Regions from separate parts of the Salinivibrio sp. ML323 genome, predicted to be linked through region 1. Evidence: riboswitches for the same ligand, from Rfam matches in the RefSeq annotation. Region 1 holds a riboswitch; the other holds the start of a gene.
What was found. Region 1 has a riboswitch for thiamine pyrophosphate ahead of thiB (thiamine ABC transporter substrate binding subunit). Riboswitches for the same ligand answer to the same signal wherever they lie in the genome.

Region 2: another riboswitch for thiamine pyrophosphate. It lies ahead of thiD (bifunctional hydroxymethylpyrimidine kinase/phosphomethylpyrimidine kinase); the one in region 1 lies ahead of thiB (thiamine ABC transporter substrate binding subunit).

What each region holds. Positions count from the first base shown of each region.
Region 1 is NZ_MUES01000012.1:19,464-26,860, forward strand. Features, by position in the region: gene leuC (3-isopropylmalate dehydratase large subunit) at 1-352, shown strand, start outside; gene leuD (3-isopropylmalate dehydratase small subunit) at 362-964, shown strand; gene BZG13_RS09150 (DUF547 domain-containing protein) at 1,112-1,903, shown strand; TPP riboswitch at 1,942-2,043, shown strand; gene thiB (thiamine ABC transporter substrate binding subunit) at 2,087-3,082, shown strand; partial or broken gene BZG13_RS09160 (thiamine/thiamine pyrophosphate ABC transporter permease ThiP) at 3,088-4,583, shown strand; gene thiQ (thiamine ABC transporter ATP-binding protein) at 4,577-5,299, shown strand; gene BZG13_RS09170 (GGDEF domain-containing protein) at 5,348-6,352, shown strand; gene BZG13_RS09175 (PhoH family protein) at 6,398-7,397, opposite strand, start outside.
Region 2 is NZ_MUES01000003.1:106,959-114,355, reverse strand. Features, by position in the region: gene BZG13_RS03515 (alpha-glucoside-specific PTS transporter subunit IIBC) at 1-1,041, opposite strand, end outside; gene BZG13_RS03510 (GntR family transcriptional regulator) at 1,308-2,012, shown strand; gene BZG13_RS03505 (homocysteine S-methyltransferase family protein) at 2,159-3,061, opposite strand; gene BZG13_RS15565 (methyl-accepting chemotaxis protein) at 3,142-4,242, opposite strand; gene BZG13_RS03495 (potassium channel family protein) at 4,409-5,434, shown strand; gene thiD (bifunctional hydroxymethylpyrimidine kinase/phosphomethylpyrimidine kinase) at 5,549-6,400, opposite strand; TPP riboswitch at 6,463-6,563, opposite strand; gene BZG13_RS03485 (putative bifunctional diguanylate cyclase/phosphodiesterase) at 6,618-7,397, opposite strand, start outside.

The DNA.
Region 1 (7,397 bases):
CTCACGGATTGAAGACATGCGCGCGGCCGCCGCGGTCGCCAAAGGGCGACGCGTGGCAGATAGCGTCCATGCCATGGTGGTGCCTGGGTCCGAGCAAGTGCGCGCCCAAGCAGAGCAAGAGGGGCTGGATGTGATTTTCCGCGACGCTGGCTTTGAGTGGCGCTTACCCGGCTGCTCAATGTGTTTGGCGATGAACAACGATCGCTTGGGCCCCAAAGAGCGCTGCGCGTCCACCAGCAACCGTAACTTTGAAGGCCGCCAAGGCCGTGAAGGCCGCACCCACTTGGTCAGCCCGGCGATGGCCGCCGCCGCTGCTATCGCGGGTCATTTTGTCGACGTTAACCAATTATAAGGAGGCCTTATGTCAGGCATACACACTCACACCGGCATTGTTGCTCCATTGGATGCGGCGAACGTCGATACCGATGCGATCATTCCCAAACAGTTTTTGCAAAAAGTCACCCGTACTGGCTTTGGTCAGCACCTGTTTCACGATTGGCGCTTTTTAGACGATGCGGGCAAGCAACCGAACCCCGAGTTTGTGCTTAACCAAGCGCGCTACCAAGAGGCAAGCGTGCTACTCACCCGCGAGAATTTTGGCTGTGGCTCGTCACGCGAACATGCCCCCTGGGCGCTGGATGATTACGGCTTTAAAATGATTATCGCCCCCAGTTTTGCCGATATTTTCTATGGCAACTGTATCAACAACCAAATGGTGCCGGTGACCCTTGAAGAAGGCCAAATCGATGCTTTATTTGCGTATGTAGCCGAAAATGAAGGCGCGACGGTAACCCTGGATTTGCCCGCCCAAACCATTCGAGCCGGTGAGCACTGCTTTAGCTTCCAAATGGATGATTTTCGTCGTCATTGCCTGTTGGAAGGCTTAGATAGCATTGGCCTAACCCTACAGCACGATGCTGAGATCTCGCGCTTTGAGCAGCGCATCCCGGACTTTTTGTCATAAATCCCCGCTTTAGCCCACTCCACCAATAAGCGCGATCCTCGCCGCGCTTATTGGTCAAGCCCCACTTTTTTCCATTCACCATGAAACCAACAACGCATTTGCTTGGTCTAGTCTGAAAAGAAGGCTTGCTGAAAATAAGGACGGGCAATGCAAAAACGTTTGATACTTCTATTCTGTTTGGTTTTTCCGCTGTTTAGCCAAGCGGCCCCCAAAGCAGAGTATTGGGCGATGTGGGATGCCCATAACCCTGACAGCCAGGCAACCTTCACTCATCACACTTGGCAAGTATTGCTCGATAAGTATTTGCAGCCTCAGGGGCAGCACACCTTATTTAACTATGCGGCGGTCACCGACGCTGACAAGAAAGCCCTCGATCATTATATCCGCATGCTCACCGCGCGCGACCCGCGCACCCTGACCAAAAACGAGCAATACGCGTATTGGGTCAACCTTTACAATGCGGTCACCGTAAAACTGATTATCGCCGAGTACCCGGTCAGTTCCATCACCAAACTCGGTGGGCTATTTAGCTTTGGACCTTGGGATGATGAGGTGGTCACGGTGGCAGGTGAACCCCTTACCTTGAATGATATTGAGCACCGCATTCTGCGCCCACTATGGCAAGATCCGCGTACCCACTATGCGGTTAACTGTGCCAGTTTGGGTTGTCCAAACCTGCAACCTAAGGCCTTCCAAGCAAACGCGCTTGAGGCACAGCTCGAACAAGCGGCCTATCGTTTTATTAATAGCGACAAAGGGGTAAGTCAGCAAGGCGATCAATGGCAGCTTTCTTCTATCTATGAGTGGTTTGAGGCTGATTTTGGTGGCGATAAGCAAGGCGTGATCGCTCACATAAACCAGTATCGCGATATTCCATTGCCACAAGAGGCAACATTGGAATACGACTACAACTGGGACCTTAACCAACTCGCTGACTAAAAGGCTTGGTTAACCCTAAGCCAATCAGTACAATGGCTTGGTACTCATTGGGGAGCCTCATGGCTGAGATTGCGCACCGCGCTAGACCCATCGAACCTGATCCAGCTAACACTGGCGTAGGGATTGAGACTTGATGTTGCCATCAACTTGCCTCAACACCCACGCCCAACTTAGGAGCGTGCTGTGAAAGTTTTTACCTCTGTTCTCACTCTGATTTCTCTGTCGCTGTTATCACTCAGTGCCCGCGCCGTGGACCCACTCACCGTGTATACCTATGACTCCTTTATCGCCGAATGGGGCGCAGGGCCCAAAATCAAAGCCGAATTTGAAAAACAGTGCGATTGCCAACTGGAATTCGTGTCTCTCGATGATGGCGCCGCTTTGCTCAATCGCCTACGCATTGAAGGGGAAACCACCCAAGCCGATATCGTACTCGGGATGGATACCAATTTAATGAAAGAAGCCGAGCGCAGCGGCATTGTCGCTGAGCATGCGGTCAATACTGAGCGCCTGCAAGTGCCTGGCGGGTGGGACAACAACTACTTTATCCCTTACGATTACGGCTATTTTGCCTTTGTGTATGACACTACCCGCTTGCTCGATCCGCCCAAAAGCCTCAAAGCCTTGATTGAAGAGCGCGACGATATCAGTGTGATTTACCAAGATCCGCGCGTCTCAACCGTCGGCCAAGGCTTAATGCTCTGGATCCAAAAAGTGTATGGCGATGATAACCAACAAGCATGGCGCGAACTGGCTGACAACACCATTACCGTGACCAAAGGCTGGACCGAGGCGTACAACATGTTCCTTAACAAAGAAGCCGACATGGTGCTTTCTTATACCACTTCACCGGCCTATCACCGGGTTGCCGATGAGGACGACCGCTTTGCCGCTGCCATGTTTGAAGAAGGCCACTACATGCAAATCGAAGTGGTGGCAAAATCAGCCTACACGGATCAACCGGAACGTGCAGACGCGTTTTTACAATTTATGCTCAGTGATGCAGCTCAGTCTGTGCTCCCAACCACGCAGTGGATGTATCCGGTAACCGATGTCAACCTGCCTGATGCCTTCTACACCTTAGACAAGCCGGAGGAAAGCCTGCTATATCAGCCTGATGAAGTGATGGGCAATCGCCAGCAATGGGTGCGTGACTGGCAAACCGCGCTGGTTGAATAGCCAAGATGCTCAACCCTTCTCGAACCTGGCCGGGCAGTATGGCGGCCAGCTTAGTCGTGGTTTTGATTGGCAGCGCACTCTGGGCGCTGTTCTCTCACAGCCACGACCTAGTGCTCACCGCGTTGTGGCAAGATACCTACCTGCGCCATGTCACCTACTTTAGCTTTAAGCAGGCGACCTTATCTGTGATGCTCAGCGTTGGGCTTGCGATACCCGTCGCCCACGCCCTGTATCGCCGGCAGTTTCCAGCCAAGGCATGGCTGCTTAAGCTATTTGCCATGACCTTGGTGCTACCGGTATTGGTGGGGGTATTTGGACTGGTTGCCATCTATGGCCGCAGCGGCTGGATTGCGCAAGCCTTCGCGCACTTTGATGCGACGATGCCGTTTTCTATTTATGGTTTAAGTGGCATTTTGCTCGCGCATGTGTTTTTTAATCTGCCATTTTCCGCCCAACTCATGGTGCAAGCGTTAGAGGGGATCCCCGCTGATCAACGTCGTCTTGCTACCCAGCTAGGGCTGAAAGGCTGGCAGCGCTTTAAGCATTTAGAATGGCCGTATTTACGCCAAAGCTTGCCTCATATCGTCGGGCTGGTGTTTATGTTGTGCTTTACCAGCTTCGCCACCGTGATGGCACTGGGCGGTGGGCCGAAAGCCACCACAATAGAGCTGGCCATTTACCAAGCCATTCATTTTGATTTCGATTTACAAACGGGTGCTGTCCTTGCGCTTTGGCAAATGCTGTTATGTGGCGCCATCGCATTTACCGTGCAAACTTTGACGCGCCCGCTGCCGAGTACGCCCAGTGAAGTGCTGCCTCTTCCCGCCTCTTTGGATAGCCGAGCCGCCAAATGCTGGGACGCGATGGCGCACTGTGGCAGGCGACACTGCACTCCCTCGCCATTGCCTCAGGGGCAACCAGCTTTGCCTTTGTGCTTGCAGCCGCAGTGATCCTCGCTAGCCGCCACTGGCGCTTACACGGACGCAAAAAACAGGCGGATGGGATAGAAACGCTAGGAGCCATTATCCTGGTGGTCCCGAGCATCGTGCTCAGCACCGGGCTTTTTTTGCTGTTTCGCCAGTTTAGCGACGTATTCAGTTTAGCGCTGTGGCTAGTGATGGCGGTGAACGCCCTGATGGCGCTGCCTTATCTCATAAAAGTATTAAGTGCCCCCGCGTTTCAGGTTGCCCAGTCTTACCATAATCTGTGCGCCACCTTAGGCGTAAGAGGCATCACGCGTTTACGTCTGATCGAATGGGACTGTTTACGTGCACCGATTGCACGCGGTGTCGCGGTGAGTTTTGTGTTATCGATGGGTGATCTCAGTGCGATAGCCCTATTTGGCAGCCAAAACTTTCAAACCCTGCCCCTGTATTTATTTCGCTTAATGGGCAGTTACCAAATGGAAGCCGGTGCTGCTGCAGCGATGCTGTTACTGCTCACCAGCTTGGGATGTTATGCCCTGCTTACGCGCCTTATCCAATGGAGACACGCATGTTAACGCTTTCCAATGTCCATTACCGTTACCAGCAAGATTGGATGATCTTTGATGCCAAGATAGCGCCGGGGGAGATTGTGGCTGTGCTCGGCCCAAGCGGGGCGGGAAAGAGCACCTTGTTATCCTTGATTGCCGGGCTGATCGCGCCAGATAGTGGCGAGATCACCATTGATGGCAAGCCCGTCACCACGACGCCCGCCCACCAGCGACCATTGTCTATCTTGTTTCAAGAGCACAACGTCTTTACTCACTTGTCGGTATTCGACAATATGGCCATTGGCTTGTCGCCATCACTGAAACTCACCGCTTCCCAGCGTGACAGCATTCACCAGGCGGCCCACGCCGTGGGTTTAAATGACTATCTGCCACGTCTGCCCGGTCAACTATCAGGTGGCCAACGCCAACGCATCGCCTTGGGTAGAAGCATCGCACGTAACCAGCCTTTATTGCTGCTCGATGAGCCCTTTTCAGCGCTCGACCCTGCGCTAAAAAAGGATATGCTGGCATTGGTCAAGCGTACCGCCCAAGCACAAGGCACGACGGTGGTAATGGTCACTCACCATCCCGAAGATGCCCAAGCCATTGCCTCTCAGTTTCTTTATCTCGATGAGGGACAAGTTCGTCTTCATCGTCCAATTGAAGCGCTCAATCATCCGCCAGAAATGATGCAAGGTTACATGGGCACCGCTGACGATTCGTTTTGGGTGGCATCCCCCTGATAGGCTTCTATACTAAGGAAAACACGGTAGATTCCAAGGAGGCGTCCTGTGGCCGCCAGCAGTATCCAGATTCTCGACTCGATCGTCGACTTTACCGCTAAAACGGAAGTCGACGCGATTACTAAGAGCTTGCTGACCTCGATTACCGAGCTTACTCCGGTTGGCGAAGTCGTACTGCTTGATTACTGCGATGATATGCAGCCTGCCTTTACCGTACTCGGCACCAACGACAACAGTGCGTTTCAGCAAGAGAATATCCATCAAATTGACGCACTTTTGGCAGAGTGCCTTGCGTCCCAAGCGGTTATTCAACACCACACTCATGATCATGTATTGATTGCCGTTCCCATCTATTATGAGAAAGAAGATGGGGTCAGCAGTATTTTGTGCGGCCGCGCCAAAAGCCTTAGCCAAGATCAACGTGCTTTGGTGGCCGGACTCACGCGCATTTATGAGAACTACCAGCAGATTATTATGGCGAGCGAACGTGACAGCTTTACCAGCTTATTTAATCGTAAAGTCTTATCTAAAAAGCTGGATCTGATATGTGATCGCTTAGCGCAAAGCGAGGCGACGCCAAACAGTGACGCTGACAGCGCTCTCTCACCTTGGGTGTGCATTTTCGATGTCGACCACTTTAAGCAGGTCAATGACAATTTTGGTCATGTGTTTGGTGACGAGGTCATCTTGTTACTGGCTTCACTAATGCGCCAGAGCTTCTCTTCACAAGACACCTTGTTCCGGTATGGCGGCGATGAATTTGTAGTGCTATTTCAGCCCTGCTCGCGGGCCATGGCCGAACAAAAGGCCAATGCCTTTATTGCCAATGTCAACGCGCGAGACTTTGGTGCCGCCCAAACCGTGACCATTTCCATGGGCGCGACACGGATTGAACATGGACAGCTGAGCACCAGCGTCATCTTAGGCTACGCCGATCAGGCGCTTTATCACGCTAAACAAAATGGCCGTAACCAGGTCGCTTTTTATGATGATTTACTGCAGTCTGGGGTGGTCAAAACCTTTGTCGCCGAGGACGATGTTGAATTGTTTTAGGCAATGGATGAAGGTGGCGGCCTGATAACCGCCACCTGATATCAGCTATAAATTCTCTTCGGCAAACTCAGCCAAGCGACTGCGCACCACGCCATTGAGGTACACACACGCACTGCCTTCAAAGTTTTTAAACCGCTCAACAATATAGGTCAGCCCAGATGTCACTGGGGTCAAATACGAAGAATCGATTTGCGCCAAGTTCCCCGAGCACACCAACTTGGTCCCCTCCCCACACCGAGTAATAATGGTTTTAAGCTGAGAGGCGGTGAGGTTTTGGCACTCATCCAAAATCACGAACGCGTTTTGAATCGAGCGGCCACGCATAAAGTTAATCGATTTAAACTGCAGATTCGCTTTCTCCATGATGTAACGCATCGAGCCATCGGTGCACTCATCGTGCATGTGCAAGGCTTCTAGCGTATCGGTCACGGCTCCTAGCCAAGGCAACATTTTCTCTTCTTCGGAGCCCGGCAAAAAGCCAATTGACTCGCCAATATCTGGGGTATTGCGGGTTACGATGATTTTATCGTACATCCCTTTTTCTACCACCTGCTCAAGCGCGGCGGCCATCGCCAGAATGGTTTTACCACAGCCTGCCGGACCGGTGAGGATCGCCAAGTCGATACTCGGATCGAGCAACGCATCCATCGCCATCCCTTGGTAGATATTTTTCGGTTTCACATCCCACGCAGCGCGATGCATCAATCGCTCTCGGCTCAGATCTTTAATCACCGCTTTATCGCCATCAATGGCTTGCACACGCGCGGCAAAATCGTCACTGTCATCTAACAGGTATTGGTTAACAAACGGCGTATCGAGAAGCTCTGACGGCAACGTATGTAGGGTCTCTGTGCCATAGGCTTGACTATTACATTCTCCCACTTTATCCCAAAAGCTGCCTGCAAATTGATGGAAACCTTTGGTTAGCAATCGCACATCATCAATCAGCTGATCGGTGCGGTAGTCCTCCACATACATCACCCCCGCCCCTTTGGCGCGCAAGCGCATATTGATGTCTTTGGTCACCAATACCACTTTGCGGGGT
Region 2 (7,397 bases), on a different contig from region 1:
GGTGCCAGCAAGGAGCGCATGAATGGCGAACAGCCAAGGTGCAATGAAAAGGAACGTAAATTCGAGTGGTTCAGTGATACCCACCAGCATCGCCGTGAGCGTCGCGGGAATGAGAAGCGCAGCAACCTTTTTACGATTCTCGGTTTTGGCAGTGGCATACATCGCCATCGCAATCCCAACACAACCAAAGACTTTCGAGTTGCCGTGTAAGGCAAAGCCTCCCGCGGGAAAGAGATCTTTCATCGCAGTTGACGATTGAGTGAAACTCTCGAGATTCATAAACCAATCAGCGGTGATGCCATTTGGTGTCGCGATGTTACCGAAGACAAACGGCGTATAGATGAAGTGATGCAGACCAGTTGGGATTAAAATGCGTTCGAGAAAGGTGTATAACCATACGCCAAACGACCCTGACTCCAACATGAATGTTTGCAGACTAAGGATGCCCTGCTGAATGGAAGGCCAAATATAAAGAGTGAGCCAAGCTGCTGGGATCATCGCGAAGAATGACAACATGGCGACAAAAGACGCACCTTGAAAGATACCTAAATAGGCCGGCAATGTTTTTTCAAACGTGCGATTGTGGATCCAGGTGATCAGAGACGAGATAATGATGGCGCCAAAAATCCCGGTATCGAGCGTTTTGATACCAGCCACTTCTGTAAGTCCTGATGTGCCGCCGATAGCCTGTGAGAAATCAACACCAAAAAACTCGCCCCAAAAGCCTCCCATTGCATTAACGAAGTAGTTAAACGTCAGGTAGGACACAAGCACAACCATCACTGCTCGAGCATGTGCTGTTTTGGCAAGACCTATGGGTAAACCGATAGCAAAAAGCAGCGCCATGTTACGGAAGATGGTCCATCCTCCTTCTTCGATGACTTTTAGTATTTGGTAATAAAGGCCCTCTTTATCTGCAAGATCGCCGACAAACACTGGGTTTTTCAGAACAATACTTAACCCAATCAGTATCCCAACAAACGGGAATAGCAGTACAGGGGTGAACATTGCTCCGCCTAATCGTTGTATTGCACTTAACATAAGCAGCTTCCTTGGTAATGTTTTTTTAGGCTTTGTTGTCTTCTGACAACTACAACCTATACTCGCCCCAAAAACAATACAAATAAAATATAAGAAAATCGTGATAAGATACAAATAAATACAAAAAAGCTAAAAACAGGGCAAAAAACGTACTAAACATTGATCTCGTTGCTTGATAAACAGACAAGCCAGTGTTTTAGGGTCGGAGGGTCGCTTAATTTGTCTTTTTTTTGTATTATCTGGCAGGTGTACTAGAGAGGTGAAAGATGCTGTATAAAAAAGTGATGCAAGATTTACGCTCACGCATCAATTCAGACGAGTTCGAGGTTGGTGATACCCTCCCCACAGAAAAAGCACTCAGCGAACATTATGGCGTTAGCCGAGTGACTATACGTAATGCTATCGATGAGTTGGTTGAACTAGGCTTAGTTGCAAAGCGTCAAGGCGCTGGCACAAGCATCATCGGTAAAACGGTCGTTGGCTCGTTGCTGACACTGAAAAGCACCAATGAGTACTTCTCAAGTACCAACACGACGCTTGAATACAAGATTGATGAGTTCTCTCTCATTGATCCAGACGAAGAGCTGGTGCGGCTTTTAAAGGTCGAGAAAACCGAAAAAGTCTATTTTATTCGAAGATTCAAGCTATTAAACGGAAAGCCATCCGTATACGAAGAGTCTTACATGCCTGCCTCACTCTATCCACGAATGAATGTGATGTCTTTAGAAGGCTCAAAATATCGCTACCTGGAAGAGGAACTAGGTCTTGATATCGACGGCGCGTCTCAAGATTTCGAAGCCATCCTTCCGAGCGAGTCAATGTGTCGGATCCTCGATATCGATCCATCAACGCCATTACTTCAAGTACTGTCCATCGGTTTGCTAAAAGACGGCCGTGTCTTTGAATACACAAAGCTGGTATCACTACCTGGCACTATGTCTTACAAGCATTACCTTAAACGGGGTGAGTAGTTAGTTTAGCTCTTTTTGGCCAATAGTAGAGGATAAGTCTTATCTTAATGCGCATAAAAATGTAAATGATGACACTTTTATGCGCGTAAACTGTTTGCGGATTCGCTTTCACGGATGAGCTGTTCTAATTGCTTCGACTCATGCCCCTAACGCCCCAGTTCCGAAAACTTGATGATCTCGTGGGACTGCTCAAGGGTTTGTGCGAGGTGTTGGATATGGGCGGGGGTGATTTCGCAGCAGCCGCCGACGACGAAGGCGCCGTCGGCAATCCATTGTTGTACGCGTTCGGTGTGGACTAAGGGTGAGAGATCTTCCCGCGCTTGCAGGGCATCGGCTTTGCTGCCTTTGGCCATGTCTTCTACCGATTTAAACGCATTGGCATAGCCACCGACAATGTCGGCCTGGGTCGTCATTTTTGGCATCGCCGTAGTAAGCACTTCTGGGTCGCAGCAATTGAGCATCACTGCTGTCGGCGCGTAGTCAGTGACCGCGTGCATGGCTTGTTCTAGCGACTCGCCAGAGCGGAGTGCGCCATTAGGCTCTAGCCGAAACGCCACCCCAAACGGTTTGCCTTGCTCACGGGCGGCAGCGCACGCTGCACGCGCTTCTAGGGTGTTGGTCATGGTTTCGATTAAAAACACATCCACATGAGGCTGTAGGCGGGCGACATGAGAAAACTCGGCTTTCATATCGTCAAAGCTGCGCTGCGGCTGGCCGAGATAGCTGCCCACCAGCGGCGGCAAACAGCCGGCAATATCGACATCGGCGCCTGTCTCATCCACCGCTTGCTGCAGCGCTTCGAAGGCTTTTTGATAAATGGTGTCTATTTTATCGCTCAGGCCGGCTTTGGCGAGGCGCGTGGGCGTCGCTGGGTAGGTATTCAGGGTATGCGTTTTTGCGCCGGCGCGAATAAAATCTTTATGCACGTCTTTGACAATGTTGGCATGTTTTAACATCACCGCGACCGACCAAAGCTTCGAGCTCACATCCGGACCACGTTGATAAATTTCCTGTCCTAGGCCGCCATCGAGTAATGCAATCGACGTCATGGTTACTTCAGCCTCCTTCGGCCATCTTTCCTTAGTTTGACTTGAGATTACCATGCGCTCGTCGATTTAACACCCCGTTGTTATGCCACCTCTTCACTGCCTTCTATTGCGAGATGTTCAAGCTTATCGATGACCGTCATGCTGGCGTTTTCCATCTCTTTTAATGCGGTGACCATTTGCTCGGGTTGTTGAGCATGAAACGCTGCCACCGCAGCCTTGGCGTGGGTGTGCACTTGCTCGTGAGGCCCGGAAATGGCTTTAAACGTTTGCAACTGCCCAAAATATTGCTGCCCTTCACCATGGTTATACCACTGGCCGAGTCGGCATTGGGTGTGATCGGTGACATCGTCCGCCATCATGCTGTCTTCGCCTAATACCACGCGGTATATCGCAAATTTAAAGCTGATGTGATCAAGTTTTGCCAGTTCACAAAAGGCGCGCAGTGCAGAGGCTTTAATGGTGGTGCGGCTGTGCTGTGCTTGCTCACTTTGGGTGGCCATGGCATCGGCAACCTGTTGGCCTTGTTCGCTGTATTGAATGGCTTCAGTGGCAAGGGTATCGGTGAGCGTGCACGCATGGCTGCTGCCCGCACGAATTTTTTCCACCAGCTGGGTAATATCTTGCGTGGCGGTGGACGTGCGCTCGGCAAGGTTGCGTACTTCATCAGCGACCACCGCAAACCCTCGGCCCTGCTCGCCGGCGCGTGCCGCTTCAATGGCTGCGTTTAACGCCAGCAGGTTGGTTTGATCGGCGACATCACGAATCAAATTGACAATGCCACTCACCTCTTGGGCATGTTGATCGAGCGAGCGAATCGCTTCCGACGATTGCTGACATTGCGAAGATAACGACTGCACATGGCGCGCAAGGTCATTGACTTGCTCGGCACATGATGCCGCTTGGTGGCTCACTTCGGTCACACGCTCTTTTTCACCGTTAATGGTGTCCGCCAAGGTGGCCAGAGAGGATTGGGTGGCGTTAATCGAATCACCAAAGTGGCATAAGTTGGCGTCGATCGCTTTGCCGGTTTGGCGTTTTTTCTCTGCGGTGTCTAGCTCTTCCTGCAATTCAGCTTTCTCTGCATTCAGCGCGTCGATGGTATGATTAATCTGTTCAATTTTTTGCTGTTGAGCGACTTGTTTTTGCTGTTCTTGTTCAAGTTGACGACGGGATATAAACACGCTGACTCCTAATTAAGCTTTTTATAATATTTTAACGCTTAATATTGGTTTTGTATGATAAACGGAGCGAAATGTGATCCATTTTACGCCAATCATTTGATTTACACTGTAAACCGATAAAAAATCCCGCCATACTGACGTCTCTGCGGCGAATGAGCGAAACATTATGACCTTTTGGTTGCTTTTTAAACGTTGGATTATCAGTCACTTCGCCCATTTAAATGGGCGTATTTTGGGCTTGGTGGTCCTTGCTTACGGCATCATCGGCTGGCTGCTTTTGTACTGGGCGGGCGAAACCGAGATGACCCAGTCACTCGGTCGCTATATTTATTACTTAATGGTCACCGCGTCCACCGTTGGCTATGGCGACTATTCGCCAGCGACAGAAGCAGGACAGTGGATTACCGCCTTTTGGATTATTCCCGGCGGGCTGGGGTTATTTGCCGTTGTAATTGGCCATGTAACCAGTGCGTTGGTCGATTATTGGCGACGTGGATTACAAGGAAAACGGAGTCTTACAGTGAAAAATCATATTCTGGTGTTAGGGTGGAATGGTCAACGCACTATCCAGCTTATTCGCCTACTACAAAGCGGTGTGCATGGCGATCGTCCTATTGTGCTTTGTGTGCGTCCCGAAATGGAAAACCCGCTCCCTGGCGAGGTGGAATTTGTGCGCGTCACCAGCTTTACCGACGCCGAGGGCATTGCCCGTGCGGGTATTGATAGTGCCGCGAGCATTATTATCGATAACCCCGAAGACGATATTACCCTGTCAGCGGCCCTGTTCTGCGCGCATAAAAACCCCTCAGCGCATCTGCTCGCCTACTTTCAAGATGATGCACTCAGCCAAATACTCAAACAACACTATCCACACGCCGAGTGTGTACCGTCTGTTTCCGTGGAAATGCTGGCGAAAGCCGCTGTTGATCCGGGTTCCAGCCAATTACATCACGAGCTGTTAAGCACGGCACAGGGGATGACGCAGTATTGCGCACGCTATCCTACCAATGCGAGTGCCACGGATGTGGGCACCCTGTTCAAACAATTAAAGCACGAATACGATGCGACATTAATTGGTCTCGATAAAGGTGAAGGCATTACCCTTAACCCCAACCTTGCAACAGACGTCGCCCCTGGCGATCGCGTATTCTATATTGCAGCCGAGCGTTTACCGCATTGGTCAGCGGCGTGATTCGGGTACCATTCATCACACGCGACACCTGCTGTTAGCCTTTCCCGAGCAGTCCGCCGCTTCACCTTAGAAGCGGCGGACTCGCTTTAGATGCCCTATTGGTGAAAAACCGACCTATTCAACCGAGGCTTCTTGTACATAGTGATGACGCGCTTCGACTGGGTAAGCGTAAAAATGATGTACAGGCCCCGCGCCTCTTCCCACCTTTAACTGCTGGCTATGCGCTAACGCGTCGGTGAGATAACGCTTAGCCGCTCGCCCGGCCTCGATAGGTGTCAGTCCCTGCGCATAAAAAGAGGCAATCGCCGCGGACAGTGAACAGCCTGTGCCGTGCGTATTTGCAGTCTCAACCCGACGGGCGCTCAAGGTTTGGCACGTATCTCGGCTAATCCATACATCCACACTTTCAGTGGCGTGATGTAAATGGCCACCTTTGAGCATCACGTACGGACATCCGAGCTTGCGCAGTGCCGGCACTAAGGCGTACATCTCCTCGGTGGTTGTCGGAACAGGACACCCAGTTAAACGTGCGGCTTCTGGCAAGTTGGGGGTTAAAATGGTCGCGCGCGGGATCAATGTATTGATCAGTGCATCCATGGCGTCATCATCTAATAACGGATCGCCGCTGGTGGCGATCATGACCGGATCGAGCACGACTGGTAAGTGCGGGGAGCGCGCGAGCACAGCGGCTACTTCGCGAATAATCGCTTGGTTGGCGAGCATGCCGATTTTCACGGCACGTACTGGCATATCGTACAACACCGCATCCAATTGGGCGCGGACAAAACCAGGATCAACCGCCGAGACGGCCTCAACGCCACAGGTGTTTTGCGCGGTTAATGCGGTGATCACCGAGCACGCATAACCGCCGGTAGCTGAAATCGCTTTAATATCGGCTTGAATGCCGGCACCGCCACCGCTGTCTGAGCCGGCGATGGTAAGAATTACAGGTGGAGATAGGTTCATATTGGCCCCTTAATCATCAGGGGCGGAAGGAGACAAAACCACGCACGATGGCGCGACCTTGTGTGCTGAGCACGTCAGTTCCCTCCGCCAGTGCTAACTGGATCAGGTTCTACGGGTCCTGCTTTCACAGTCTCAGCAATTGCTTGCTCCCCGACTAACACGATCAGAATATAAACCTTAGTGATAAAGCGCAAGGTTGAGGGTGCTAATTGCGCGTTTAGGCCATCTCATTATTATTGCTGGTTGCGTTGCTATTGATCGTCGCGTTGCTATTAATGGTCGCGTTGCCTTGGTTGGCGGTTTTAAGCAGTTGTTCAAATCCTTCTTGAATTAGCGGCCGTGCGTATAAAAAGCCCTGTACTTGGTCGCAGCCAATGGTTTGTAGCACATACTGCTGGTCCTCTTTTTCGACGCCCTCGGCGACCACACCATGACCAAAACCATGGGCTAAATCAATCACGCTACCCACCAAGTGCTTATCACTGGCGTTGGTAGCCAAGTCGTGGATAAAGCTGCGATCAAGTTTGACCCAATCGACCGGTAACTGTTTAAGGTAACTGAGTGAGCTATAGCCGGTGCCAAAGTCATCGAGGGCAATATGCATGCCTGCATCTCGCAATTGTTGTAGCTCTTTCAGTGCCACCGACATGTGCTGGATCAGTGCTGATTCTGTGACCTCTAATTGAATCAGATGCAAAGGGACATCAACTGCCTGGCACCGAGCTAAGACGCTGTCAGCAAAGCCGGGGCGAAACTGCTGGGCAGAAACATTGACTGACAGGTGGAAGCTATCGTTGATCAGTTTATTTTTTCGCCAACATTCAACCGCGGCTAAGGCCATCACCAGTACGTGGTCGCCCAGTTGGATCATATCTGCGCTGCGTTCGGCGATGGGGATAAATTCCGCCGGACTGATGGCCCCAAGGGTCGGATGCTGCCAACGCAACAGCGCTTCCGCGCCTATCATCAAACCGCCGTCTAATCGCCATTTGGGTTG